DNA from 3 places in the Streptomyces sp. NPDC021622 genome. Region 2 is predicted to be linked to each of the others. Evidence: riboswitches for the same ligand, from Rfam matches in the RefSeq annotation. Region 2 holds a riboswitch; each other region holds the start of a gene.
What was found. A riboswitch is a leader RNA that binds a small molecule or an ion and turns the genes downstream of it on or off. The one in region 2 is predicted to bind thiamine pyrophosphate.
Positions count from the first base shown of each region.

Region 1: linked by a shared signal. The riboswitch ahead of AB0G47_RS23710 (thiamine ABC transporter substrate-binding protein) and the one ahead of thiO (glycine oxidase ThiO) in region 2 are both predicted to bind thiamine pyrophosphate.
Region 3: linked by a shared signal. The riboswitch ahead of thiC (phosphomethylpyrimidine synthase ThiC) and the one ahead of thiO (glycine oxidase ThiO) in region 2 are both predicted to bind thiamine pyrophosphate.

Region 1 is NZ_JBFACK010000012.1:29,896-39,373, forward strand. Features, by position in the region: gene AB0G47_RS23695 (maleylpyruvate isomerase family mycothiol-dependent enzyme) at 71-862, opposite strand; gene AB0G47_RS23700 (ABC transporter ATP-binding protein) at 945-2,009, opposite strand; gene AB0G47_RS23705 (iron ABC transporter permease) at 2,009-3,697, opposite strand; gene AB0G47_RS23710 (thiamine ABC transporter substrate-binding protein) at 3,673-4,761, opposite strand; TPP riboswitch at 4,845-4,962, opposite strand; gene rlmN (23S rRNA (adenine(2503)-C(2))-methyltransferase RlmN) at 5,002-6,108, opposite strand; gene AB0G47_RS23720 (helix-turn-helix domain-containing protein) at 6,399-7,634, shown strand; gene AB0G47_RS23725 (flavoprotein) at 7,652-8,194, shown strand; gene AB0G47_RS23730 (winged helix-turn-helix domain-containing protein) at 8,411-8,803, opposite strand; gene AB0G47_RS23735 (hypothetical protein) at 9,223-9,372, shown strand; gene AB0G47_RS23740 (pRL2-8) at 9,369-9,478, shown strand, end outside.
Region 2 is NZ_JBFACK010000001.1:516,527-526,004, reverse strand. Features, by position in the region: gene metF (methylenetetrahydrofolate reductase [NAD(P)H]) at 1-892, opposite strand, end outside; gene thiE (thiamine phosphate synthase) at 981-1,631, opposite strand; gene AB0G47_RS02385 (Rv2175c family DNA-binding protein) at 1,719-2,084, opposite strand; gene AB0G47_RS02380 (FAD-dependent oxidoreductase) at 2,136-3,356, opposite strand; TPP riboswitch at 3,488-3,601, shown strand; gene thiO (glycine oxidase ThiO) at 3,599-4,789, shown strand; gene thiS (sulfur carrier protein ThiS) at 4,786-4,995, shown strand; gene AB0G47_RS02365 (thiazole synthase) at 5,002-5,796, shown strand; gene pknB (Stk1 family PASTA domain-containing Ser/Thr kinase) at 5,888-7,840, shown strand; gene AB0G47_RS02355 (deoxyribonuclease IV) at 7,967-8,851, shown strand; gene AB0G47_RS02350 (DUF4396 domain-containing protein) at 8,861-9,325, shown strand; gene AB0G47_RS02345 (sulfite oxidase-like oxidoreductase) at 9,353-9,478, opposite strand, start outside.
Region 3 is NZ_JBFACK010000019.1:12,397-21,874, reverse strand. Features, by position in the region: gene hisC (histidinol-phosphate transaminase) at 35-1,114, opposite strand; gene AB0G47_RS31950 (LacI family DNA-binding transcriptional regulator) at 1,493-2,614, shown strand; gene AB0G47_RS31945 (metallophosphoesterase) at 2,860-3,963, shown strand; gene AB0G47_RS31940 (hypothetical protein) at 4,146-5,024, shown strand; gene thiC (phosphomethylpyrimidine synthase ThiC) at 5,130-6,917, opposite strand; TPP riboswitch at 6,910-7,065, opposite strand; gene AB0G47_RS31930 (YibE/F family protein) at 7,137-8,555, shown strand; gene AB0G47_RS31925 (SsgA family sporulation/cell division regulator) at 8,678-9,121, opposite strand; gene AB0G47_RS31920 (IclR family transcriptional regulator C-terminal domain-containing protein) at 9,225-9,478, opposite strand, start outside.

The DNA.
Region 1 (9,478 bases), on a different contig from region 2:
CCGGTGATGACGGCACGCAAGGCCCCCGCGCAGCGGGTTTTCGGGAAGGGGCGGGGTTGGGGAAATCAAGTCACCCGAACGAGGCCCGCTCCAGCCAGAACTCCAGCAACTCCCGCTCCCCCAGCACCTCCACAGCGCCGCCATCCAGAGACCGCCGCCGATAGAAGGCCAACAACACCTCAGTAAGCGGCCCCCGCAGAGCAACCGTCGCCTTCTCATGCCCCCGCCGCCAGCTGAACCCGTCCTCACCGAACTCAATGACCCACTCCGCATTCAGCCCCGCCGGCGCATCAGTCGCATGCAGATGGATGCTGCGGCCCGCACCCCGCAGCTCAGCGGCACTGTCCCCCGGCTGGGACCGCTGCACGTACTGCACGATCTCCAGCCACTCATCGATCGCGTCGGCAGCGACATCAGCCGCGACCTCATACGGGACCCCCGCGGCGATCGCCGCGTCCGCACGGTGAATGGCCACCTCATGCGTCATACGCCGCGCCCAGAACCCGGCGTTCCGCGGCTCGGCCCAGGTCCACACCGGGGTATCGGCGCTCACGGCGGGCAGCGTCTTCAAGGCCAGCTCGGCGGTCTCCGCAAGCCAGGCGTCGAGCGCGGCGGGGTCGTCGCCCTCGGGACCACGGATACCCGGGACCTTCTCCTCCGGGATGTCGTCCGTGGCCCGGGTGGCGACCAGCTGCTCGGCCCAGCGCACGGCACCGCCGACGTGGCGGGCGAGGTACCCCAGGGACCACTCCGGGCAGGTCGGCACCGTGGCCGAAAGGTCGGCTCCGGCCAGGGTGACCCGCAACTGGCCCAGCTGATCTGCGATTTCGGCGCAGTGGCGGTCGTAATCCAAAGACGTCATGAGGCGCACCCTAGATCGACCGCGCAACCCGGGCACCCGAGTTTCGCCCCCACGCCCCACGCCCCCACGCCCCCAGGCCACCTCAGCCCAGAACCACGACATCCCCCACGTCAAAGGCAACCCCCACCGTCTCCCCCACCCCAGGCGCATCCCGCAACGCACAGGCCGCCTCAAGCCTCGGCCCCGCCCCGGGCTCCAGGTGTACGGCGACATGCGTGCCCCGGAAGGTCCGCGCCGTCACCATGCAGGGCAGCCCCTCGTCGGCGGGCACGAGCCGCACCCCGGCGGGCCGCACCAGGAGCCGGCACCGGCCGTCCCGTACCCCCGGAGGCACCGGGATCTTGCCCCAGGCGGTGTCCGCCACGTCACCGGCCACCGTCGCGTCGACGACGTTGTCGAAGCCGAGGAACCGCGCGACGAACTCGTCCGCCGGGTTCCGCCACACCTCAAGTGGCGTACCGGACTGGGCGATCCGCCCATCGCGCATCACGACGACCCGGTCCGCGAGCGCGAACGCCTCGCCCTGGTCGTGCGTGACCGCGAGCACCGTCGTACCCAACTCGTCGAAGAGCTCCCGGAGTTCGACCACGAGCCGTTCCCGCAACGAGCGGTCGAGCTGCCCGAGCGGCTCGTCCAGCATGAGCAGCCGCGGCCTCGGCGCGAGCGCACGCGCGAGGGCGACGCGCTGCTGCTCGCCGCCGGAGAGCGAGGCGACGACCCGCCGCTGCGCACCCGGAAGCCCCACGAGGTCGAGCAACTCGGCCACCCGGTGGGCCTGTTCGCCCCGCGCCACGCCGTGCATCCGCAGCCCGAAGGCGACATTGCCCGCCACGTCGCGCTGCGGGAAGAGCTGATGGTCCTGGAACATCAGGCCGACGCCCCGCCTGTGCGCGGGCACCCCCCGCTGGTCCCGTCCGTCGAGCAGCACCTGCCCGCCGTCCAGCTCCTGCAGCCCCGCGACCGCCCGCAGCAGCGTCGACTTGCCGCTGCCGCTCGGCCCGAGGACGCACACGATCTCGTGCTCGGCGACCTCGAGGCCGACGCGGTCGAGCACGGCCCGCGCCCCGAACCGCACCGTCGCATCCGTCAGCGTCAGCAGCCCCACACCAGCAGCCGCACCCGCAGCCACACCCGCGGCCTCACCCATCAGAACTCCCCAGTCGTGCGATCGGTACGGAGCCGTTCGAGCAGCAGCAGCGACACCGCGCACACCACCATCAAGATCGTCGAAAGGGCCATCGCCTGCCCGTAGTTGAGCTCCCCGGCCCGCCCGAGGAGCCGGGCAACGGCGACCGGCAGCGTCGGATTGTCCGGCCGCGCGATGAACACGGTCGCGCCGAACTCGCCCAGGGACACCGCGAAGGCGAACCCGGCCGCGATCAGCAGCGCCCGCCGCACCATCGGCAGGTCGACCTCGCGCCACGCCCGCAGCGGCGACGCCCCGAGCACGGCCGCCGCCTCGCGCAGCCGTCCGTCGACCGCGCGCAGGACGGGAAGCATGGTGCGTACGACGAAGGGCACGCCCACCAGTGCTTGCGCCAGCGGCACCAGGATCCAGGTGGAGCGCAGGTCGAGCGGCGGCTCGTCCAGCGTGATCAGGAACCCGAAGCCGACCGTCACCGCGGACACCCCGAGCGGCAGCATGAGCAGCGCGTCGAAGCCGCGCACCAGGCGGCCGGCCTTCCGGGTGAGCGCCGCCGCGGCGAGACCGCCGATCACCAGGGCGATGGCGGTGGCGGCGAGCGCGTACTGGAGGGAATTCCAGACCGCGTCGATCGGCGGGACCAGGAAGGCGCCGCCCTCCGCCGATGTCAGCTCCTGGTAGTAGGTGAAGCCATAGCCGTCCGGGCCGCTCAGCGACCGCTCGATCAGCACGCCGAGCGGCAGCAGGATCAGCACGGCGATGGTGAGCATGACACCGCCGAGGAGCGCCCACTGCCCGGCGCCGCGCGGCCGCCGGGCGACCGTGGAGGCGTCGACCAGCTTCAGGGCGGTCTCCCGCCTGCGCACGGTCCATGCGTGCACGGCGAGGATCAGGCCGACCGCCACGAACTGCACGATCGTCAGGACGGCGGCCGTCGACAGGTCGAGGAGCTGGGCGGTCTGCCGGTAGATCTCGACTTCGAGCGTCGAGTACGCGGGTCCGCCGAGGATCTGTACGACGCCGAAGGAAGTGAAGGTGAACAGGAAGACCATGAGCGCGGCCGCCGCGACCGCGGGGCCGAGCGCGGGCAGCGTCACCGTCCGCCAGGCCCTCCAGCGCGAGGCGCCGAGCATCCGCGCGGCCTCCTCCTGGCGCGGGTCGAGCTGCGACCAGAGCCCGCCGACGGTCCGTACGACGACGGCGTAATTGAAGAAGACGTGCGCGAGCAGAATCGCCCACACGGTCGTGTCGAGCCGCAGGCCCCACATCTCGTCGAACAGCCCCCCGCGCCCGACAAGGGCGAGGAACGCGGTCCCGACGACGACCGTCGGCAGCACGAACGGCACGGTGACGGCGGCCCGGAGCACCTGCTTGCCCCTGAACTCGAAGCGCGCGAAGACATACGCGCCGGGGAGCGCGATCAGGAGCGTGAGCGCGGTCGACGCGAGCGCCTGCCAGGTGGTGAACCACAGCACGTGCCGCACGTCGGACTGCCCGATGACCTCCGCGATCCGCCCGAACTGCCACTCACCGTCCACCTTCAGGCCGCGCGCGACGATCGCGGCGACCGGATAGGCGAAGAAGACCGCGAAGAACGCGACGGGCACGGCCATGAGACCGAGCCGCGCCGCGCTCCCGCGTGTGAACCCCTTACGAGCGGGGGCCTTTACTTCAGTACGAGCGAGGTCCACGACTTGACCCACTGATCACGGTTGTCGGCGATCTTCTTCGGGGCCATGGTCTCCGGCTCGTCGACCTTCACGCCGTGCTTGACGAACAGCTCGGGCAGCTCGACGCCCTCCCGCACCGGGTTCACGAACATGTTCAGCGGCATGTCCTGCTGGAACTCGGTGCTGATCAGGAAGTCGAGCAGCGCCTTGCCGCCCTTCTCGTTCTTGGCGTTGCCGAGCAGACCCGCGTACTCGACCTGCCGGAAGCAGGTGCCGGTCGCGACGCCGGTCGGCGCCTCCTTGGGCTGCGGCTTCGCGTAGAGCACCTCGACGGGCGGCGACGAGGCGTAGGAGACGACCAGCGGCCGGTCGCCCTTGGCCTTCTTGCCGCCGGTGGAGCCGGAGAACTCCTCGCTGTAGGCCTGCTCCCAGCCGTCGACGACCTTGACGCCGTTGGCCTTGAGCTTCTTCCAGTAGCCCTGCCAGCCGTCGTCGCCGTACTGGGCGGCGGTGCCGAGCAGGAAGCCGAGCCCGGGCGACGAGGTCGACGCGTTCTCGGTCACGAGGAGGTTCTTGTAGGCGGGCTTGACCAGATCGTCGAAGGACTTCGGCGGCGCCAGCTTCTTGTCGGCGAAGTACTTCTTGTCGTAGTTGACGCAGATGTCGCCGCTGTCGACGGGCGTCACGCGGTGCTTGTCCTGATCGACGCGGAACTGCGAGGCGATCTGGTCCGAGCCCTTGGCCTCGTACGACTGGAAGAGGTCGTTGTCGAGCGCCCGCGACAGCAGGGTGTTGTCGACGCCGAAGAAGACATCGCCCTGCGGGTTGTCCTTGGAGAGGATCGCCTTGTTCACGGCGGCGCCGGCGTCCCCGTCCTTGAGGACGCTGACCTTGTAGCCGGACCGCTTCTCGAACTCCTTCAGTACGTCCTTGGAGACGCTGAAGGAGTCATGGCTGACCAGCGTGACGTTCTTGGAATCTGCGGCCTCGTCGCCGCTGCCGTCGGAGCTGCCGCAAGCGGAGAGCGCGACGAGCCCGAAGGTCACCGCGACGGCGGTGACCGTGACCTTCTTGGTGGTGCTCACTGAATTCAATCCTCCTGGGGGTGACCAGGAAGAGACGCGGCCCTGCCCACGGACCGGAAGGGTCCGCGGGCAGGGCGCAACAGCTTGAGTGATGTCCGAACTTCCTACCCGGAATGACCCGGGCAAGGTTCAGAGGGTCTGCGGCCAACCTGTCCTTGGCTGCCGCACTCTCAGCGCTGTGGCGCTCCCCTGTCGGAATATGAAGATGTGTTCCGGCTGTGAAGTTGTGTTTCGGCCAGCCTAACGCTCCGCCGCGGCGAGCTGACCGCACGCCCCGTCGATCTCCTGGCCACGGGTGTCACGAACCGTGACAGGCACCCCATGAGCGGCGATGGCGTCCACGAAGGCCTTCTCGTCCTCCGGCCGCGATGCCGTCCACTTCGAGCCCGGCGTCGGGTTCAGCGGGATCAGGTTCACATGCACGGGCTTGTTCTTGAGCAGCCGCCCGAGCCGGTCACCGCGCCACGCGTGGTCGTTGATGTCCCTGATCAGCGCGTACTCGATGGAAAGCCGGCGCCCGGACTTGGCCGCGTACTCCCAGCCGGCATCCAGCACCTCCCGCACGTTCCACCGCGTATTGACGGGTACGAGGGTGTCGCGCAGCTCGTCGTCGGGCGCGTGCAAGGAGATCGCGAGGCGGCACTTGAAGCCCTCGTCGGCGAACCGGTGGATGGCGGGCACGAGCCCGACGGTCGACACGGTGATGCCGCGCTGCGAGAGCCCGACACCGTCCGGCTCGGGGTCGGTCAGCCTGCGGATCGCCCCGATCACCCGGTTGTAGTTGGCGAGCGGCTCGCCCATCCCCATGAAGACGATGTTGCTCAGCCGCGCGGGCCCCCCAGGGATCTCCCCGTCCCTGAGCGCACGCATCCCGTCCACGATCTGGTGCACGATCTCGGCGGTCGACAGATTCCGGTCGAGACCGGCCTGCCCCGTCGCACAGAACGGGCAGTTCATCCCGCACCCGGCCTGCGACGAGATGCACATCGTCACCCGGTCCGGATAGCGCATGAGCACGGACTCGACGAGCGTCCCGTCGAAGAGCCGCCACAGCGTCTTACGGGTGGTGTCGTCGTCACAGCTGATGTGCCGCACCACGGACATCAGCTCGGGAAGCAGCGCCTCCTGGAGCTTGCCGCGGGACCCGGCGGGAATGTCGGTCCACTGCTCCGGATCGTGCGCGTACCGCGCGAAGTAGTGCTGCGAGAGCTGCTTGGCGCGAAACGGTTTCTCGCCGGCGGCGGCGACGGCTTCCTTGCGCTCGGCGGGCGTGAGGTCGGCGAGATGCCGCGGCGGCTTCTTGGCTCCGCGGGGCGCGACGAAGGTGAGTTCTCCGGGTACAGGCATGGTGAATCCAGTGTCTCAGACGGTCGGAGTGTGACCAGCTCAGCGCTCACTGGTGCCGGTCGTCATTGGTCGCCATTGGCCGTTGTGGGCCACCCTCCGACGGCCCATAGACGGCCCGGCACTCCCGCAGCTGACCTGCGAAAAGAGACCCAGACATTCCGTCCGGGTCCTGCCCCCTTGGGCCCATCAAGCTCGTACTGGCGACGGCGGGCATCAAGAGCGTCTACCCGCCGCCTGACCGGCTCTGTAACGTGAAATACGCCCCTACCAGCAGCAGGAGGCAGCACCCTATGCGTGGTCTTGGAGATCACCTCAGCATCGGCGAGCGCATCGCGTTCTACCGGAAGCGTCGCGGCTACACGCAAGAGGTGCTGGCCGGACTGGTCGGCCGTAGTACTGACTGGCTCGCGAAGGCAGAGACGGGCCGCAGGAAGCCGCCGCGGATCGACATGCTCGCGGAGCTGGCTCGGATCCTGCGCGTGCCGCTTGGCGACCTGCTCGGTCAGACCCTTCTAGTGGAGGATGAGAAGCACCAGGACGACGTACCGGCTGTACGTGACGCGCTCATGAGCCCCCGGCGGCTCTCACGCCTGCTCTTCGGGCCAGAGGCCGACGTGCAGCTCCCCACTCCCGCGCCGGTCGCCGTGCGTGTGGAGCACGCTTGGAACGACTATCAGGGCGGGCGGCTCGGCAGCGTGATCGCTGCACTGCCGGCACTCCTCCAGACGGCGCAGGAGCTAGAGGACCGTGCGGGACGCCGGGGAGAGGACCGCCGCGACTGCTGGGCTGTCTCTGCCCGCACTCACCACCTCGCGGCCACGACGCTCGCGAAGGTCGGAGAGTCCGACGTCTCATGGTTGGCCGCAGAGCGTGCGATGCGGGCGGCGGACGAGTCCGACGATCCCCTAGTTCTCGCCTCAGCCGCACGGTCCGGCACGCACGCGCTGCTCGCCAACGGCCGCTACGAGGCTGCGATGGAGCTGGGCAACACCACGGCGACGTGGCTGGCCTCCCAGGTCGCGGAGAGCGACCCGTCTGCACTGAGCTTGCTCGGCATGATCCACCTTCGGGCCGCAGTCGCGGCGGCTCGGCACCAGGACCGCCCGACGGCGACCCGCCTGTTGGACCGTGCCGAGGGGCTCGCCGACGACCTCGGTTCAGACGAGAACTACTGGCAAACCGGGTTCGGGCCGACGAACGTGATCCTGCACCGCCTGTCCATCGAGCTTGACCTGGACAACGTGTCGTACGTGGTGGAGAACGGCCGGATCGATGTGGACCACATGCCGCTGGAACGCAGCGTCTCGCACCGCATCGACTACAGCCGCGCCCTCTCGCTCGCCGGGCACGGTGATGAGGCGTTCACCGAGCTGCGTACCGCCGAACGCACGGCGCCGCAGCTCGTGCGCAACAATCCCAGGGTGCGCGAGACGCTGCGGGACCTGATCAAGCAGTCACCCGTGAGCGGCAGCTCTCGCTCGTCCGAGGTGTTCGTGATGGCCCAACGGTGCAGGGCGGTGCAGTGAGTTCGAGCAAGCGCGGGGTGCTGGGAGTCGTCGGGTCGGCGGCCGGCGGAGTCGAGTCACTCCGCACGGGCCTTGTCGAGCCCGCGATGGAACGTGGTTGGCAGGCAGCCGTGACACTGACACCGACGGCGGGAAGCTGGCTCCGGATGAGCGGGGAGACCCAGCGGCTGGAGAAGCTGACCGGGCTCCCCGTCCGCGACGAACCCCGCCTTCCTGGCGAGGCCCGGCCGCACCCGGCCGTTGACTGCTACGTCGTGGCCCCGGCGTCGGCCAACATGGTCGCGAAGCTCGCGAGCGGCCTCATGGACAACCAGGCCCTGACGCAGGTGGGCGAAGCCATCGGGACTCTCGACTTGCCGGTAGTCGTCTTCCCCCGCGTGAACGCGGCGCATGCTCGCCACCCAGCGTGGCAGCGCCACATCGAGGCCCTGCGCGACGCCGGTGTACGGCTGGTCTACGGGCCGGACGTATGGCCACTGTACGAACCCCGTGACGCACCGTCAGGGCGGAAGCTTCCATGGGCTGCGGTACTGGATGCCGTGGACGAAGTATCCCGATGACGATTCGTCAACGCCCCTGACCTGCAAGGAAAGAGGACCCGGACAGTCTGTCCGGGTCCTCTGCCGTTCGCGGTCTCATGCTCATTTGCATGCCAGGGATCAACGAGCAAAGGAACGAGCTAGCGGGCCTTACTCCCGCTGAACTCGCGCTGATCAAAGCGAGTTTGGGCGAGGCGCGCGCTACGGCAGAAAGACTGGTGAAGCGCGCCGACGTTCTCACTGCGAAGGTGGCGTCTCGTTACTCACGATCTGCTCAAGCCGGTCCAGGCGCTCTCCGAGGAGTCGGAGAGCGTCATGGATCGAGCTGAGCTCTCCCGCCAGGGCGGTGAAAGCGGGACTGCTACCCGGCTCGGTACCGAGAGGCGCCGATGGGTCACGAACGAACGTCCCGCGCCCCTGCTGGGTGAGAACCAAGCCTTCATCGCGGAGTTGGTTGTACGCGCTCTGCACGGTCATGAGTTGCACACCAAGCTTCTTGGCGAGCGGGCGAGCGGCTGGCAGCCGCTGCCCCGGTGCGTAGTCCTCGTTGTCCGGGTCCGCAATCTTCGCGCGGTACTCAGCAGCGATCTCCTTGGCCGTTGGCTTGGGCGCTTCGGGGCTCAGATCCATGCCCCCGAGGGTAACCGGACCTAGGTCAATCTCAGATCCTTCGGCGAAGCTTCTTGACAGTCAGATTGACCTGGGTCAATCTGAAGACGCCGGAACGGGATTGCTCGGCAGGAAGGCGACTCCGGTCGCGCGCCACGAGCCCCGCGCTGGTTGGGCCTTGAGAACTGAACAGAGTGCCGACCCAGCCGCCTGAACACGGGCGGTCGATGGGTTGAAGGTCAGTCCGCCCCACCTCGGCAAGCAAGAGGGCGGACGTGCACGGGTCCTGTCTCCGTGCACGGAACAGCGCATCTCAACTTCCCTCGCGGCCTGTCGGTCGCGCCGGTTGCCTCCTTCGCCCGTCCGGCCGCTCACGTGGTCGTACGGGCGGGGCTGAGGGGAGCCGGGAGAGACCCGAACTCCTTCCCGAGGGGACTGCCATGGCGAAGCACTCCACGTCCATCCAGCGTTCGACCGCACGCGACGGCACGTGGGTCGTCAAGTGCCGCTGCGGGTTCCGCAAGTACGCGGGACGCAACGAACTCACCGCCGCCAACATCGCCCAGCAACACAAGAAGGCCAACCGATGAAGCCGCCGCCCGGTCAGTGCCGGCAGTGCTGGACGCACGCCTACGACAAGAGCATCCACCGCCGTCTGAAGCCCGGCCAGGACTGCGGGCCGTGCCTGGACCACCT
Region 2 (9,478 bases):
TCTCGTAGATCTCCAGCGTCGCCGTGGAGTTGTTCAGCGTGATGAAGTGCAGCCCCGGCACACCCTCGGCCAGCAACCGCGCGCAGAACTCCGTCGCGAACTCGATGCCAATGGAGCGTACAGCCGCCGGATCGTCTTTGGCTGTGAGGATGCGCTCTTTGAGCGCCGGCGGGAAGGAAGCATTGCTGAGCTGGGGCAGCCGCTCCAGCATGCGCACGTTCGTCACCGGCATGATCTCCGGGATGATCGGCGTCGAACAGCCCGCGGCCTCGACCCGGTCGCGCAGGCGCAGATACTCCTCCGGGTAGAAGAACATCTGTGTGATTGCGTAGTCGGCGCCCGCGCGGCACTTGTCGACGAAGTGCCGGACGTCCGTGTCCCAGTCCTCCGACCGCGGATGCATCGCGGGGAAGGCCGCGACGCCCACGCAGAAGTCACCCGACTCCTTGATCAGCTGGACCAGTTCGGCGGCGTATGTGAGGCCTTCGGGGTGCTTGACCCAGTCGGCGAGCGGGTCGCCGGGCGGGTCGCCGCGGACCGCGAGCATGTTCCTGATCCCGGCGTCCGCGTACTGCCCGATGATGTTGCGCAGCTCGGCCACGGAGTGGTCGACCGCGGTGAGGTGGGCGACAGGCGTGAGCGTCGAGTCGGCGACGATCTGCTGGGTCTCCTTGACCGTGCCCGCACGCGTCGAGCCGCCCGCTCCGTACGTCACGGAGACGAAGCTGGGGGCCACCGCCTCGACCCGGCGCAGCGCGTTCCACAGGTTCCGCTCGCCCTTCGGGGTCTTCGGCGCCGAGAACTCGAACGAGTACGTGGTCTTGCCGGTCGCAAGCATGTCGCGCACGGTGCGTGCGCGATCTGTCCTGGTGGAAGCAGTGCCTAGGGCCATACGGGCAGGTTAGCGACGGGGTGCCGCACCGGCTAATCCCCGTCCACCTTACGGACAGCTTCCCCGGAGGATGGCCGAAGAACGCCGATCAGGCCGTACGCAGCCGCTTTGCGAAGTCCGCCGCGGCCGCCGCCGGATCGTCCGCCTCGGTGATGGCCCGGACGACGACGACGCGGCGGGCGCCCGCTTCGAGCACCTCGTCCAGATTGCCCGCGTCGATACCGCCGATCGCGAACCACGGGCGGTCCGTGCCCAGCGACGCCGTGTACCGGACCAGGTCGAGACCGGGGGCGTGCCGTCCCGGCTTAGTGGGGGTCGGCCAGCAGGGGCCCGTGCAGAAGTAGTCCACGCCGTCCTGGACGGCCGCCGCCGCGGCCTCGGACTCGGCGTGTGTGGAGCGGCCGATGAGTACGTCGTCGCCCAGGATGCGGCGGGCCGCGGGCACGGGCAGGTCGCCCTGGCCCAGGTGCAGCACATCGGCGCCGATGGCGTGCGCGACGTCCGCGCGGTCGTTCACGGCGAGGAGCTTGCCGTGCCGACGTGCGGCGTCGGCGAAGAACTGGAGGTGCTCGAGCTCCTCGGCGGCCTCCAGGCCCTTGTCGCGCAGCTGCACGATGTCGACGCCGGCACCGAGGACGGCGTCGAGGAACTCCGGGAGGTCTCCCTGGCGCTTGCGGGCGTCCACGCACAGGTAGAGGCGGGCGTCGGCGAGCTGCTCGCGGGCAGGCGTGATGGCCATGGAGTGTTCCCCCCGGGTGTCGGTGGCGGTGGCGTACGGGCCGCGTGGAGCACGCTGCGGCCCGTACACCGCACGGTTCGGATCAGGTCAGACGGCGAGCGCCTGGGCGCGGCGCTTCACCTCCGTGCCGCGATTCTCGCTCAGCGCCTGCGCGGGCGTGCCCGGCAGGGTCGGGTCGGCGGTGAAGAGCCACTCCAGCATCTCTTCGTCGGAGAAGCCGTCGTCCCTCAGGAGCGTCAAGGTGCCGGTCAGGCCCTTGACGATCTTGTCGCCGTCGATGAAGGCGGCGGGCACCTGGAGCGCGCGGTTCTCACCACGGCGCACGGCGATCAGCTGGCCCTCCTTGACCAGCTGGCGCACACGCGTCACCTCGACGTCGAGCATTTCGGCGATGTCGGGGAGGTGGAGCCATGCGGGGACGAGAGCATCAGTCTTTGCGTCAATCTCGGTCACAGGACAAAGCGTATCCCCGGCGACTGACAGAGGGCGGCACAGGCGGCGCGGCTACTCCAGGACCGCCTTTTTGAGCGGCACCGACGGATCCGCCGCCTTGGCCGGATCGAGCCGCGCGCCGCTCTCGATCAGCTTGCGGCCCTGGGCGAGGTCCCGGGGGCGCCCCACCGCGAGGACGGCCACCAGGGCGCCCGCGCGCAGCCAGCACACCGTCCAGGCCGCGCCCGCCGGGTCACCTCGCCACACCAGTGCGTCGGCGGAGCCGTGGTGTCCCGCGTACTGGACGAAGCGGCCGAACTGCTCGGACCAGAAGTACGGGACCGGGTCGTACGCCGCGGGGGCCTCGCCGATGATGTTGGCCGCGACCGTGCGCGGGCCCTGGAGGGCGTTGTCCCAGTGGTGGACGAGGAGGCGCTCGCCGTACCTTCCCGAAGGGAAGGAGGAGCAGTCCCCGACCGCGTACACATCCGGTTCCGAGGTCCTCAGGTGGTCGTCGGCGACGACCTCACGGTGGGCGCCGAGGGCGATCCCGGAATCCGCGAGCCACTGCGTGGCGGGCCGGGCGCCGATGCCGACGACGACCGCGCCGGCGGGCAGCCGGGTGCCGTCGTCGAGGAAGACGGTGCCGGGCTCGACGCGCTCCACGCGCGCGTGGGTGCGCAGTTCGGCCCCGGAGTCCGCGTACCAAGCGGCCATCGGCGCCGCGACCTCCGCAGGCAGCGCCCCCGCGAGCGGCCGCTCGGCGGCCTCGACCACGGTGACCGCGCAGCCCGCCTCGCGCGCGGCGGTGGCGAACTCGGCGCCGATCCAGCCCGCCCCGACGACCACGATGTCGTGCTGCTCGGCGAGCACCGGGCGCAGCCGTTCGGCGTCGTCCAGCGTGCGCAGCAGATGGACGCCGGGGACTCCGGAGGCGCCGGGCAGCAGGATCGGCTCGGCGCCGGTGGCGATGACGAGGGCGTCGTACGGGACCGGACCCCGCTCGGTGTCCAGTTCGTGGTCCGCGGGGCGGACACCCGTGACCTCGTGGCCCAGGCTCAGCTCGATGCCCAGCGCCTCGAAGTCGACGTCGAAGGCGGAGCCCTCCGCCTTGCCGAGCAGCACGGCCTTGGACAGCGGCGGCCTGTCGTACGGCTGATGGGGTTCCGCCCCGATGAGGGTGACCGCACCGGTGAACCCCTGATCGCGCAGGGCCACGGCGGTCTGCACCCCGGCCATCCCCGCGCCGACGATGACGACCTGGCGCTCTGCCTGCCTCTGCTGCTCGCTCACCCGATCACTGTAGGGCGGCACGGGACGCCGACTTCAGGGCGCGACGAGGAGATCTCTGACACACCGTCACCGCCCATATCCGGACAGCTCCCCCTACTGCCGCCGGACCCGACGGGCTAGGGTGGCCGGTGCAGAGCACTCGCGGGAGCCCGGACGCACCGGGCTGAGAGGGAGGCTGGGACGGCCTCCGACCGTACGAACCTGATCCGGGTCATGCCGGCGAAGGGAGGGGCTGGACACCCATGCATCCACGTACACCACCCCATGCGACAACGGACGTCCTCGTCGTCGGGGGCGGCATCATCGGCCTGGTCACGGCCTGGCGGGCGGCGCAGCGCGGTCTGTCCGTGGCGGTCGTGGACCCCGAGCCCGGCGGCGGCGCGGCGCAGGTCGCCGCGGGCATGCTGGCCGCGGTCACCGAGCTCCACTACGGCGAGCAGACGCTGCTCGGCCTGAATCTGGCCTCCGCGAAGCGTTATCCGGCGTTCGCACAGGAGCTGACGGAGGCGAGCGGCCGCGATCTCGGCTACCGCGCCTGCGGCACGCTCGCCGTCGCGCTGGACTCCGACGACCGCGCCCATCTGCGCGAACTGCACACCCTTCAGCGCCAGTCGGGGCTTGAATCGGAGTGGCTGAGCGGGCGTGAGTGCCGCCGCCTCGAACCGATGCTCGCGCCCGGTGTGCGCGGCGGGCTCCGCGTGGACGGCGACCACCAGGTCGACCCGCGCAGGCTCACCGCGGCGCTCCTGGTGGCGTGCGAGCGGGCCGGCGTGGTCTTCCACCGGGCGTGGGCGCAGCGCCTGACGGTCGTGCGCGACCGGGCCACCGGTGTCGTCCTCGAGGACGGCGCCGCCCTGGAGGCCGGCCGGACCGTGCTGGCCGCGGGCAGCCTCAGCGGACGCCTCTCAGGGGTCCCTGAGGGGGTTCTGCCGCCCGTTCGCCCGGTCAAGGGGCAAGTGCTGCGTCTTACGGTGCCGGAGCGCTACGCGCCGTTCCTGAGCCGTACGGTGCGCGCCGTGGTCCGGGGCAGCCATGTCTATCTGGTGCCGCGCGAGAACGGCGAGCTGGTGGTCGGCGCGACCAGCGAGGAGCTCGGCTGGGACACGACGGTCACCGCGGGCGGCGTGTACGAGCTGCTTCGGGACGCCCACGAGCTCGTACCGGGCATCACGGAACTGCCGCTGACCGAGACCCGCGCGGGACTGCGCCCCGGCTCCCCCGACAACGCGCCGATGCTCGGCCCCACCGCCCTGCCCGGCCTCCAGCTGGCCACCGGCCACTACCGCAACGGCGTCCTTCTGACACCCGTCACCGGCGACGTCATGGCGCACGCCCTGGTCACCGGTGAACTGCCCGACGAGGCACGGGCGTTCACCCCCCGCCGGTTCGCGACGACACCCTCGGCACAGTCCCTCATGGAGCAGCCCGCATGACCCACTCAGCCGTCTCAGTCAACGGAGAAGTCCGCGAGGTGGCCGCGGGCACCACGCTCGAATCCCTGGTCGCCACGCTCACCGCGGCCCCGTCCGGCGTCGCCGCTGCGCTCAACGAAACCGTCGTCCCGCGCGCGCGGTGGTCCACCACGGCGCTCGCCGACGGCGACCGCGTCGAAGTGCTCACCGCCGTCCAAGGAGGCTGAACCGACATGGCAGACGACCCCTTCGTCATCGGCGGGCTCACGCTCTCCTCACGGCTGATCATGGGTACGGGCGGTGCGCCGAGCCTCGACGTGCTGGAGCGGTCACTCGTCGCCTCCGGAACGGAGCTGACGACGGTCGCGATGCGCCGCCTCGATCCGGGCGTGCAGGGCTCGGTGCTCTCCGTGCTCGGCAGGCTCGGCATCCGGGTCCTTCCGAACACGGCGGGCTGTTTCACCGCGGGCGAGGCCGTCCTGACCGCCCGGCTCGCCCGGGAGGCGCTCGGCACGGATCTGGTGAAGCTGGAGGTCATCGCGGACGAGCGCACCCTGCTCCCCGATCCGATCGAGCTCATCGACGCCGCCGAGACCCTGGTCGACGACGGCTTCACGGTGCTTCCGTACACGAACGACGACCCGGTCCTCGCCCGGAAGCTGGAGGACGTGGGCTGTGCGGCGATCATGCCGCTCGGGTCGCCCATCGGCTCCGGGCTCGGGATCCGCAACCCGCACAACTTCCAGCTGATCGTCGAGCACGCGCGCGTGCCGGTGATTCTGGACGCGGGGGCGGGCACGGCGTCCGACGCGGCGCTCGCGATGGAGCTGGGGTGCGCGGGTGTGATGCTCGCCTCGGCCGTGACGCGGGCGCAGGAGCCGGTGCTCATGGCGGAGGCCATGCGGCACGGCGTCGACGCGGGGCGCCTGGCCTTCCGGGCGGGCCGGATTCCGCGGCGGCACTTCGCCGAGGCGTCCTCTCCCGCGGAGGGCATGGCCAGGCTGGATCCGGAGCGGCCGGCGTTCTGAGCGCAGGGCGCCTGTTACAGGTCGGCTGCAGTCGGGCCCCGGGGCCGCCCGCGCGGGCATCGGTGTCAGCGGTGGCTCGTAGACTCCCTCCGTGGACACGACCCTTCAGGACCCGCTCGTCGGGCAGGTGCTCGACGGCCGTTATCGCGTGGACGGACGGATCGCGGTAGGCGGGATGGCCACGGTCTACCGGGCCGTGGACACCCGCCTCGACCGCGTGCTCGCGCTCAAGGTGATGCACCCGACGCTCGCCGCCGACGTCTCGTTCGTCGACCGCTTCATCCGCGAGGCGAAGTCGGTCGCCCGGCTCTCGCACCCGAACGTGGTGGGGGTCTACGACCAGGGCACCGACGGTGCGTACGTCTATCTGGCGATGGAGTACATCGCCGGGTGCACCCTGCGCGACGTCCTGCGCGAGCGCGGCGCCCTGCAGCCGCGGGCCGCGCTCGACATCCTGGAGCCGGTGCTCGCCGCGCTCGGCGCCGCGCACCGCGCCGGGTTCGTGCACCGCGACATGAAGCCGGAGAACGTCCTCATAGGGGATGACGGCCGGGTCAAGGTCGCCGACTTCGGCCTCGTGCGCGCGGTGGACACCGTCACGAACACGACCGGCACGGTCCTCGGGACGGTCTCCTATCTCGCGCCCGAGCAGATAGAGCACGGCACGGCCGACACCCGTGTCGACGTGTACGCGTGCGGTGTCGTGCTCTACGAAATGCTGACCGGCGCCAAGCCGCACTCCGGCGAATCGCCGGCCCAGGTGCTCTACCAGCACCTCCACGAGGACGTGCCGCCCCCGTCGGCGGCCGTCCCGGGGCTCCCGGTGGAGCTCGACGAGCTGGTCGCCTCCGCCACCGCCCGCACCCCGGACGTCCGCCCGCACGACGCGGTGGCGCTGCTCGGGCAGGCCAGGGAGGCACGGGCCGCGCTCTCCCTCGAGCAGCTGGACGCGGTGCCCCCGCAGGCGCGCACCACGGAGCACGACAACGCCGACGACCGTACGAGCGTGATCCCACGCGCCGCGCGGTCCGTGCAGCTGTCGCTCCCCGCGGACGGCGATGACCAGCAGCAGGACCCGCTCAACCGCACCAGCATCCTGGCGACACCACCGTCGGCCCCGCCGCAGGCCCCCGGCCGCGGACGCGGGCGGTCCAACCCGCGCCGCGGAGTCCTGGCGATCGTCGCCGCCGTACTCCTGGCGCTCGGCCTCGGCGCGGGCGTCTGGTACATCAACTCCGGCCAGTTCACGAACGTCCCGCCGCTCCTGGCGAAGACCGAGGCGGCCGCCAAGCAGCGGCTCGACGAGGCCGGGCTCGAGGTGAAGGACGTCAAGCGCGCGTACAGCGACACCGACAAGCGGGGCACGGTCATGGCCACCGACCCCAAGGCGGGCGAGCGCATCCGGGGCAACGACGGCGTGACGCTGACCATCTCGCTGGGCCCGGAGATCGTCAAGGTCCCGAACCTGGAGGGCACCCCGCTGACCTCGGCGAAGAAGGAACTCAAGGACGCCGGTCTCGCTCCCGGCATGACGACGAGGGCCTTCAGCGAGGAGGTCAGCAAGGGCTCCGTGATCAGCACGGAGCCGGGCGCGGGCACCAAGCGCAAGGCGGGCTCCGCCATCGCCATCGTCGTCAGCAAGGGCTCCCCGATCGACGTCCCCGACGTGACGGGCGAGTCCGAGGCCGACGCGACCGCCGAGCTGGAGGACGCCGGGCTCAAGGTGAAGATCGCCACGGCGCGGGTCCACTCCGAGGAGGACAAGGGCGATGTCGCCGCGCAGTCCCCCAAGGAGGGCCAGAAGGAGCTCGCCACGGGTGACACGGTCACGCTGCAGATCTCCAAGGGCCCGCAGATGGTCGAGGTGCCGGACGTCGAGGGCATGAAGGTCGACGAGGCCACGAAGAAGCTGACGGACGCGGGCTTCCAGGTCGAGGAGGACAAGGGTCTGCTCGGCCTCTTCGGGGACACCGTGAATGATCAGTCCGTGGACGCCGGCGAGAAGGCCCCCAAGGGGTCGACCATCACCATCGAGATCCGCTAGCAGGCGCCTGTCCCGTCTGCGGGTCGTTTGTGGCCGGTCGCGCAGTTCCCCGCGCCCCTTGTCAGGGGCGCGGTATCGCCGACCCGCAGGCCAGGGCCCGCCCACGGGCGTGCCACCCTGGACCCCGTGAGCAGCATCAAGTCCCCCAGCGCAGCGTCCCGCAACCCCGTCGGCGGTCATGTCCCCGTGGCCGGCGGGCTCGCCTCCGTAGGGCTCTCGTACGCCCGTGAGATGGGCGCCGAGACCGTCCAGGTCTTCGTCGCCAATCCGCGCGGCTGGGCCACGCCGCCCGGCAATCCGAAGCAGGACGAGGAGTTCCGCGCGGCCTGCGCCGCCGAGCGGATTCCCGCGTACGTCCACGCGCCCTATCTCATCAACTTCGGCTCGCACACCGAGGCGACCGTCGAGAAGTCCGTGGAGTCCCTGCGCCATTCGCTGCGCCGCGGCCGCGAGATCGGCGCACTCGGCGTCGTCGTGCACACCGGCTCCGCGACCGGCGGCCGGGACCGCTCCGTCGCCCTGAAGCAGGTGCGCGACCGGATGCTGCCGCTGCTCGACGAGCTGACGCACGACGACGATCCGTATCTCCTCCTGGAGTCGACCGCCGGGCAGGGCTTCTCGCTCTGCTCCCGCACCTGGGACTTCGGCCCGTACTTCGAGGCGCTCGACGCCCACCCGAAGCTGGGGATCTGTCTGGACACCTGCCACATCTTCGCGGCGGGCCACGACCTGACCGGGCCGAGCGGCATGCACCAGACCCTCGATCTCCTGGTCGACACGGTCGGCGATGGCCGGCTGAAGCTGGTGCACGCCAATGACTCCAAGGACGTGGTCGGCGCCCACAAGGACCGCCACGAGAACATCGGCACCGGCCACATCGGCGAGGACCCGTTCCGCGCGCTGATGGCCCACCCCGCGACCGACGGCGTACCGCTGATCATCGAGACACCTGGCGGCAAGGAGGGGCACGCGGCGGACGTGGCGCGGCTGAAGAAGCTCAGGGACGGCTGAGGACTTCTCATGCAGCAGCACACGCACGGCATCGGCAAGGTCAGCTGGCGCATGGCGGCCCAGGCGACGCTGCACTGCCTCACCGGGTGCGCCATCGGCGAGGTCCTCGGCATGGTGATCGGCACCGCGCTCGGCTGGGGCAACGTGGAGACGATGATCCTCGCGATCATCCTGGCCTTCTTCTTCGGCTACGCCCTGACTCTGCGCGGCGTTCTCAAGGCCGGGGTCGATTTCAAGACGGCGTTCCGGGTCGCGCTCGCCGCGGACACCCTGTCCATCGCGGTGATGGAGCTGATCGACAACGCCGTGATCGCGTTCTGGCCGGGAGGGATGGACGCCCATCTCTCGGACCCGATGTTCTGGTGGATCCTCGCCATCGCGCTTGCCGCCGCGTTCGTGATCACCACTCCGGTCAACAAGTGGATGATCGGCCGCGGCAAGGGCCACGCCGTGGTGCACCAGTACCACCACTGACCGGCGAAATCAGCGGCGTACGCAGGACTAGAGCTCGGGGCCGTCTCCGGGCTCTTCCTGGTACGAGTAACGCTGCTCTGCCCAGGGGTCGCCGACGTTGTGATAGCCGCGCTCCTCCCAGAAGCCGCGGCGGTCGGCCGTCATGTACTCGAT
Region 3 (9,478 bases), on a different contig from region 2:
ACGCCGAACCGCGCTGCAGCAAAGCCGCGCAGGCTCAGAGCTCCTTGCGGAACGCCTCCGCCGTCTGCAGGAAGATGTCGTTGGCCTCGGTCTCCCCGATCGTGGCCCGCATCCCCTCGCCGGCGAACGGCCGCACGACCACACCGGCCTTCTCGCAGGCGTCCGCGAAGTCGGCGGTGCGCTCCCCGAGCCGCAGCCACACGAAGTTCGCCTGCGTCTCGGCGACCGTCCAGCCCTGCGCCCGCAGCGTCTCGACCACCCGCGTGCGCTCGGACACCAACGAGCCGACCCGGCCCATCAGTTCGTCCTCGGCCCGCAGCGAGGCCACCGCCGCGTCCTGCGCGACCTGGCTCACCCCGAAGGGCACCGCCGTCTTGCGCAGGGCGGCCGCCACCGGCTCATGGGCGATCGCGAAACCGACGCGGAGGCCGGCCAGGCCGTACGCCTTGGAGAACGTACGCAGCACGGCGACGTTCGGACGCTCGCGGTAGAGCTCGATGCCGTTCGGCACCTCGACATCACGGATGAACTCGATGTACGCCTCGTCCAGGACGACAAGGACATCGCTCGGCACCCGGTCGAGGAACCGCTCGAGCTCGGCCCGGCGCACGACCGTGCCGGTCGGGTTGTTCGGGTTGCAGACGAAGATCAGCCGCGTCCGGTCGGTGATGGCCTCGGCCATCGCGTCCAGGTCGTGCACCTCGTCCGCCGTCAGCGGTACCTTCACCGACTTGGCCCCGCTCACCTGCGTGATGATCGGGTACGCCTCGAAGGACCGCCAGGCGTAGATGACCTCGTCACCCGGTCCGCACGTGGCCTGAAGCAGCTGCTGCGCGACGCCGATGGAACCGGTGCCCGTCGCCACATGCGACACCGGCACCCCGAAGCGGTCGGCGATCTCACTCATCAGGCCGGTGCAGGCCATGTCCGGGTACCGGTTGAAGGAACCGGCCGCGGCGAGCGCGCTCTCCATGACACCGGGGAGCGGCGGGTACGGATTCTCGTTCGAGGACAGCTTGTACGCCACCGGACCATCGGCCGCGGCAGGCTTGCCGGGCTTGTAGGTGGGGATACCCTCCAGCTCGGCGCGCAGCCTCGGGTTCGTCTCGCTCACCGCAGTCCTCCTCTTGAACACCTGAACACCCTGACTTCAATACTGCTCACCTTATGAGGATTCAGCCCCGCTGCGAATGGGTTCCGGGGCATCGAGATACGAAGGCGCACGATGAGGGGGGAGCGCTCCCCGTTACGTCACGCGCCGGTGGCTCACTCCGTGGCGCGCATCACCCGTGAAGGTGAGTTGAGACCTCTTCGAAACATCGCTCATTTGGCAGGCCTGTGCGCGACGACAAGGGACCGACTCCCCCGAATCCCGCCAACTCCCTTGCATTCCAAGGTCATTGGCCCGTACTCACCATGCAGAAACGTGCCTGTCAACGAGTGAATATGCGCCCGCACTACCCACCCTCATGAGCCCTACTATCGGCTCGCCATGACAGCAGCAGGGAACCACCAGGTGAGCCGAGCGGAGACCGCCCGCCGGGGCAACCGGCAGAGCCGAGCGGGCATCAGAGACGTCGCCGCCGCAGCCGGTGTCTCCATCACGACTGTCTCCGACGCTCTTAACGGCAAGGGACGCCTCCCGGACGCCACCCGACGCCATGTCCGCGAGGTCGCCGAACGGCTGGGCTATCGCCCCTCCGCGGCGGCCCGAACGCTCCGTACCGGCAAGTCGGGCCTCATCGGCCTGACCGTGACGACATACGGGGATGAACCTTTCACCTTCACCGAATTCGCGTACTTCGCGGAGATGGCCAGAGCCGCGACCTCGGCCGCGCTGGCCCGCGGCTACGCCCTTGTCATCCTGCCCGCCACCTCCCGGCGCAGCCCGGTCGACGTCTGGTCGAACGTCGCGCTCGACGGCACAGTCGTCGTCGATCCTTCAGACCACGACCCGGTCGTCAGCGAGCTGGTCCGCCAGGGCCTGCCCGTGGTCTCCGACGGCCGCCCAGCCGGGTCTCTCCCCGTCACCGCCTGGGTCGACAACGACCACGAGGCGGCGGTCCTGGAGATCCTCGACCACCTCGCGGCGGCCGGCGCCCGGCGGATCGGACTGCTCACCGGGACCACCACCGACACGTACACCCACCTGTCCACAACCGCCTATCTGCGCTGGTGCGAGCGCGTCGGACAGGACCCGGTGTACGAGTCCTATCCGGCCCACGACCCGTGCGCCGGCGCCGTCGCGGCCGACCGGCTGCTCGCCCGGCCCGACCGGCCCGACGCCGTCTACGGCCTGTTCGATCCGAACGGAACCGATCTCCTCGCGGCCGCCCGCCGGTACGGACTGCGCGTCCCTGACGATCTGCTGCTCGTGTGCTGCAGCGAGTCGACGGTCTACGCCACCACCGAACCGCCCATCACCACGCTCTCGCTGAAACCCCGGCGCATCGGCACAGCCGTCGTCCAACTGCTCATCGACGCCATCGAAGGGCTCGATTCGGGCCGCCCGGTCGAGCAGGTGATACCGACGGAGCTGATCGTGCGCACCTCGTCCGAGCGACGTCCACCGCGTACGACGGTCAGCTCACCCCGTTCGCCAGGACCTGGTTGACGGTGCCGGCCGGCGGGGAGAGACACCCTGTCGGCCCGCGCTGCCCGGCGCCCACCAGCACAGCCCGGTCATGATCTACGGGGAAACCCCTACCCAATTCGGGAGAAAACCTCGGTGAACTGGGGTTCAGTACTGATTCACCACCCCTGGTGCACCACACAGCGCGAGCCGCATTCCTATGATGGGCGGACGACACCGCGGGCCGCTGCGACCAGGCAGTCCGATCTCGGTGCAGATGCGGCGCAATGGTGGTGGAGGGGTCGATGACTCAGGGGGCCGGTCAGGGACCCGATGTGCGGACGGCGACGCTGCGCGACTTCCGCGTACCGGCGTACGTCCATGAGACCGGTCCGGTCGAGGGAAGTGCGGGGGACGCGGCGGGTCCTGGCGGCTCCGGGGAGGTTCCCGGGGTGCCGGACAACGGCTACACCCCCACCCAGCGCGACCTGCCCGTCATCAACCGCGGCGACACCGTGCAAGTGGAGGTGCAGGCCATGCCCGAGCCTCCACAGGCGCCGGCGTCCGACGAGCACGGTCCGCTGTACGTCGTGGGCGATGTGCACGGCTATCTGGAGGAGCTGCTCGCGGCCCTCCAGGAGCAGGGCCTCATCGACGCCGACGGCAACTGGTCCGCGGGCAACGCGCGACTGTGGTTCCTCGGCGACTTCACCGACCGCGGCCCCGACGGCATCGGCGTCATCGACCTCGTGATGCGCCTGTCCGCCCAGGCCGCCGCAGCCGGCGGCTACTGCAAGGCCCTGATGGGCAACCACGAGCTGCTCCTTCTCGGCGCCAAGCGGTTCGGGGACACCCCGGTCAACTCGGGCGCGGGCACCGCCACGTTCCAGGCCGCCTGGCTCCTCAACGGCGGCCAGAAGACCGACATGGAGCGCCTGGAGGACCACCACCTGCAGTGGATGGCCCGCCTGGACGCGATCGAGGCGGAGGACGGTCATCTCCTGATGCACTCCGACACCACCGCCTATCTGGATTACGGCGACTCGATCGAGGCCGTGAACGACACCGTCCGCGAGACACTCACGCGCAACGACGCGGACGAGTGCTGGGACCTCTTCCGGAAGTTCACCAAGCGCTTCGCCTTCCGCGACGAGTCCGGCCCCGCGGCCGTACGCGAACTCCTCGACATGTACGGCGGCCACCGCATCGTCCATGGCCACAGCCCCATCCCGTATCTGCTGGGCGATGTCGGCTCCGAGGACGATTCGGACGGCGGCGGGCCCGTCATCGAGGGACCGCACATCTACGCAGGCGGACTGGCCATCGCCATGGACGGCGGAGTGACCATGGCCGGAAAGCTACTGGTCTGCCAACTCCCCTTGGATAGCTGAGCGTTCGCTGGGCAGGCGATCCATTACAGGATCACGCTGGCCAGGGGGCCTATTTCTGGAAACCCCCTGTCACCGCGTGCCGTCACGGCTCTACCATCGGCTTATCCGTAGCAGGCTCCCCTCCGTTTCTGCCCGACGGCTCGTACCCATGCGAGCCACCAAGCCCTACGGAGCATCGGGGGATGCACATGAACAGCGCTCCACACCTGCTCAATGAGGACCGCCCCGAGTTCGAGCGGATCCTCGATGAGGCGCTGCGCACCGCACCGAACCGTCCGGATCTCGCCGCAGTGGGCGAGCGGCTCAATCCCGAGCAGCTGCGCACCATGGCACTGAACGCTACTGCGCTGATCACTGCCGCTGCCACGACCGAGTACACGCACTATGTGAAGGTCCGCGAGAAGCTGCGCGAAAGCGGATCTGCCGCACCATCGATACGGGAACGGAGCAGCCAGAGCGAGGCGGAAGCCGGCTCGGGCGGCCTCGGTCTCGCCACCACGATGGGGGAGGTCACCGCCGAGACAGGGGCGGGGGCGGGGGCGATCGCCGTGGTCGCGGTGCTCGCACCCGTGCTCGCCGGGGCGGCCGCCGCGATCTTCCTGCTCGTGGGCTACATCCTGAAGATGCTCAACCCCGAGCCCGCCTTCGCGGACACCCTGCTCACCGCGGGATGGCTGTTCGGCGCGCTCACCGCAGGGGGCATCCTGGTCGCTGCGATCGGCCTGCTCCTGACCGCTCTGCGCAATGGCTCGACCTCGCTCCAGGCCGGCTCGCACGGCGAACGGAACGAGGAGGTGGTCCGCGCCAGGGAAGCCTGGGGCGAGGCACTTCTGGAGCGCGGCGTCCTTCCGTTCCTGCGGGAGGCGCTCGCGGATCCGGGGGCTGCACAGGTGGCCCGTACGCCGTCGGCGGACCCGAGCAGCCGCATGCCTCAACTGGGCTACCACCGGCCCGGGTTCAGCAGCCCGGACGGCGGTCCCTCAGCGGGGCCGCGGCCGAGCTACTCGAGTCCGGACTTCTCAAGCCCCGACTTCGGCGGGCCCGACCACAAGCCGGAGTAGCGGGGCCGCGGGCGAGCACGGCTGTGGGTCCCCCAACGGCTGTTGGGAGACCCACAGATTCGCGCTGTCCGGAACCTCGTGGGCCGTTTCAGTGGCCTGCTCGGTTCAGTCCGCGATCGGCAGATAGACCCGGTTGCCCGCCGCGGCGAACTCCTTGGACTTCTGCTCCATGCCCGCCTCGATCTCGTCCTGCTCAAGGTCACCGCCGTGCTGGCGGCGGATGTCCTGCGAGATCTTCATGCTGCAGAACTTCGGCCCGCACATCGAGCAGAAGTGCGCCGTCTTCGCGGGCTCGGCCGGCAGCGTCTCGTCGTGGAACTCCCGTGCGGTGACCGGGTCGAGGGCCAGGTTGAACTGGTCCTCCCAGCGGAACTCGAAGCGCGCGTCCGAGAGCGCGTCGTCCCAGTCCTGCGCGCCCGGGTGCCCCTTGGCGAGGTCCGCCGCATGCGCGGCGATCTTGTACGTGATGACGCCCGTCTTCACGTCGTCCCTGTTCGGCAGGCCCAGGTGCTCCTTGGGCGTGACGTAGCAGAGCATCGCCGTGCCCCACCAGCCGATCATCGCGGCGCCGATGCCGGAGGTGATGTGGTCGTAGGCGGGCGCGATGTCCGTGGTGAGCGGGCCGAGCGTGTAGAACGGCGCCTCCTCGCAGATCTCCTGCTGGAGGTCGATGTTCTCCTTGATCTTGTGCATCGGGACGTGACCGGGGCCCTCGATCATCGTCTGTACGTTATGACGCTTGGCGATCGTGTTGAGTTCCCCGAGGGTCTTCAACTCGGCGAACTGCGCCTCGTCGTTGGCGTCCGCGATCGATCCGGGGCGCAGGCCGTCGCCGAGCGAGTACGTCACGTCGTACGCCGCGAGGATCTCGCAGAGCTCCTCGAAGTTCTCGTAGAGGAAGCTCTCCTTGTGGTGCGCCAGGCACCAGGCGGCCATGATCGAGCCGCCGCGCGAGACGATGCCGGTCTTGCGGCGCGCGGTGAGCGGGACGTACGGAAGGCGCACACCCGCGTGCACCGTCATGTAGTCCACGCCCTGCTCGGCCTGCTCGATGACCGTGTCCTTGTAGATCTCCCAGGTCAGCGCCTCGGCCTGGCCGTCGACCTTCTCCAGGGCCTGGTAGAGCGGCACGGTGCCGATGGGGACGGGGGAGTTGCGCAGGACCCACTCGCGGGTGGTGTGGATGTTGCGGCCGGTGGACAGGTCCATGACCGTGTCGGCGCCCCACTTGGTGGCCCAGGTCATCTTGTCCACCTCCTCCTCGATGGAGGAGGTGACCGCGGAGTTGCCGATGTTGGCGTTCACCTTCACCAGGAACTTCTTGCCGATGATCATCGGCTCGATCTCCGGGTGGTTGACGTTGGCCGGGATCACCGCGCGGCCCGCGGCGACCTCCGCGCGCACGACCTCGGGGTCGAGGTTCTCGCGGATCCCGATGAACTCCATCTCGGGCGTGATCTCGCCGCGACGGGCGTACGCGAGCTGCGTCACCGCCTGACCCTGACGGCCGCGGCGTGGCTGGCGGGGACGGCCGGGGAAGACCGCGTCGAGGTTCTTCAGCCCGCCGCGGGGCGAGGTGTGCTTGATGCCGTCGTCCTCGGGACGGGGCGGGCGGCCCACGTACTCCTCGGTGTCGCCGCGGGCGATGATCCAGTTCTCGCGGAGGGGTGCGAGACCCCTGCGGACGTCGGTGTCGATGGACTCGTCGGTGTACGGCCCCGAAGTGTCGTACAGGGTCACGGCCTTGCCGTTGGTGAGGTGCACTTGGCGGACCGGCACGCGCAGATCGGGGCGTGAGCCCTCGACGTACGCCTTGTGCCAGCCGATGGACTTCCCGGCCTCGTCGCTCTGGTTCTGCGTCGAGGCAGGCGTGCGTGCGTCCGATGTGGTCATGAGACCTACTCCCTACGCCGGCATTACCCGGTAACAGGTTCGGCGGTCGACGCAGCGGATCCCGTACGGCACCGGCACCATTCGTGCCGTTTCGTACGGAGGTCAGCGCCCTCTCAGCCCGGTGCTCCGAGCTCCCGCGTTTGCAAAGGTGCCCCCACGCTAGCGTCATATCGGGCGTGCTGAACAGAGGGCCCCCTCCGTTCTTGCGATGATCGGGCAGTGACCACCACAGAGCCGCCGCCCCGCCCGCCGTCCGAGCCGCCGTCTCAGCCGCCGTCCCAGCCGCCCTTCTCGAACCCGCCCGGGGGCGGGGACGGGCACGGGCACTCGCACAGCCACGGCCCGGCGGCGCCCGTCTCCAAGCATCTGCGCAAGGTCATCGCCGCGGTGCTGATTCCTTTCGCCACGGCGGTCGTCGTGGGCCTCGTCGTGCTCTGGCCCGGTGGCGCGCCGGGCCATGAGCGCACCGGGGTCGGCTTCGACCGGCAGACCGAGTCGGCGACGGTGACGAAGGTGCAGGAGCTGCCCTGCAAGGACGTGAACGCCTCGCAGCCGCCGCCCACCGGGGACACCTCCACTCCCGAGGGCCAGACCGCGCAGTCGCGCGCGGAGGGCATGTGCAAGAAGGCGACGGTCGAGGTGACCAGCGGCAAGGACAAGGGCCGCACGTTCACCGAGATCGTCCAGCCGGACTCGCCTCGGCAGTTGCGCGAGGGGCAAGAGGTGGTGGTCGCCTATGAGCCCAAGGCCCCGGAGGCGCTGCAGTACTCGGTCACCGATGTGGACCGCACGGTCCCCATGGCACTGCTCGCCGGGATCTTCGCCCTCGTCGTCGTCGTGGTGGGACGGATGCGCGGCGTCATGGCCCTGGTGGCGCTGGCGTTGAGCTTCTTCGTACTGACCTTCTTCATCCTGCCCGCGATCCTTCAGGGCTCGAATCCGCTGGTGGTGGCGGTGGTCGGGGCCAGCGCGATCATGCTGATCGCGCTCTATCTGTGCCACGGGCTCACGGCCCGTACATCGGTCGCGGTGATCGGCACGCTGATCTCGCTCCTCCTCATCGGGCTGCTCGGCTCGGTCTTCATCGGCTGGGCCTCGCTGACCGGCAACACGGACGACAACACGGGCCTGATCCACGGCCTTTTTCCGGATATCGACATGAGCGGTCTGCTGCTCGCGGGCGTCATCATCGGCTCACTCGGTGTCCTCGACGACGTGACCGTCACGCAGACGTCCGCGGTCTGGGAACTGCACCAGGCCAACCCGACGATGGGCTGGCGCGGCCTCTACCGGGCGGGCATCCGCATCGGCCGCGACCACATCGCCTCGGTGGTCAACACCCTGGTCCTCGCGTACGCCGGCGCCGCGCTGCCGCTGCTCCTGCTCTTCTCGATCGCACAGAGCAGCGTGGGCACGGTGGCCAACAGCGAGCTGGTCGCCGAGGAGATCGTGCGCACCCTGATCGGCTCGATCGGCCTGGTCGCCTCGGTCCCGGTGACGACGGCACTGGCCGCCCTGGTCGTCTCGGCCGACCGCACCGGAGGCACCACCGCCGCGTCGGCCGCCCCGGCCCCCGCGGCTCCCTCGGCCACCAAGCAGCGCCGCGGCGGAGGCGGTGGCCGACGCCGCAAGCCGTGAGGGGGCGGGGCCGCGAACCGGGGCCGGGAGCCAGCCAACGGGGAGCCGACGCCGAGCCCTCAGGGCAATGCCGCGAAATGCACCAATCTGCCATCCGGCTGTGCCCGTTGGCCCCCCGGAGGTCAGCCCGCGCTCTGCTCCTCCGCGAGGATCCGGTCCAACGCCTCGTCCAGGTGTGTCTCGAAGTCGGCGAGCGCCCGCTCCTGCCCGAGCGGCACCAACTTGTCCGTACGGTCGAGGAATGCGAGCAGCGGCGGAATCCCCACCCGGAACAACGCCTGGTCACCGCCGACCTGAAGCCTGATGAGGACCTCTTCGAGCAGCTCGGGATCGGTGGGCGCGATGCGCACATCCCCGTCGCCGCACGCCCTGCCCACCCCGTCGATCAACAACTCCCGCCCGAACGCCCAGGTCACAGGAGCGTCGCCGGGAAGGTGGAAGGTCAGCCGGACGGCATAGGGATCTCCGGTCTCGTAGCGCAGCTCCACCGGGATGCGAAACGACAGCTCCTCGGAAACAAGGAAGCTCATCATGACCTCTGCCTGCACCGACTCGCGCTCTCGCATCGCCCGCCTACCCCGTCGCTAAACCTCGACCGGCCAGGAACCAACTCCCTGACACCCATGGCATCTTGCTTAACGTACACATCAGATCACAAGGAGTGAGTTTTCAGATGCTGATAGAGAAGGCGAGTGTCCCTAGTAGCTTTCCGATCTCATTCTGCAACCGGTCTGCTGCGGGCAGCAGCCGGTCGGCTTGATAGGAGGGAACGGAAATCGCCATCGTGGCGGCCGTGTTGCCCGCCGTGATCGGAATGGCGGCGCAGACCGTTCCCAGCGCGTACTCCTGCCGCTCCACCACGGGTTTCATCCGGCCCATCGCGTCCAGGCGGCGCAGAAAGCTCCGGTCGTCACGGACCGAGT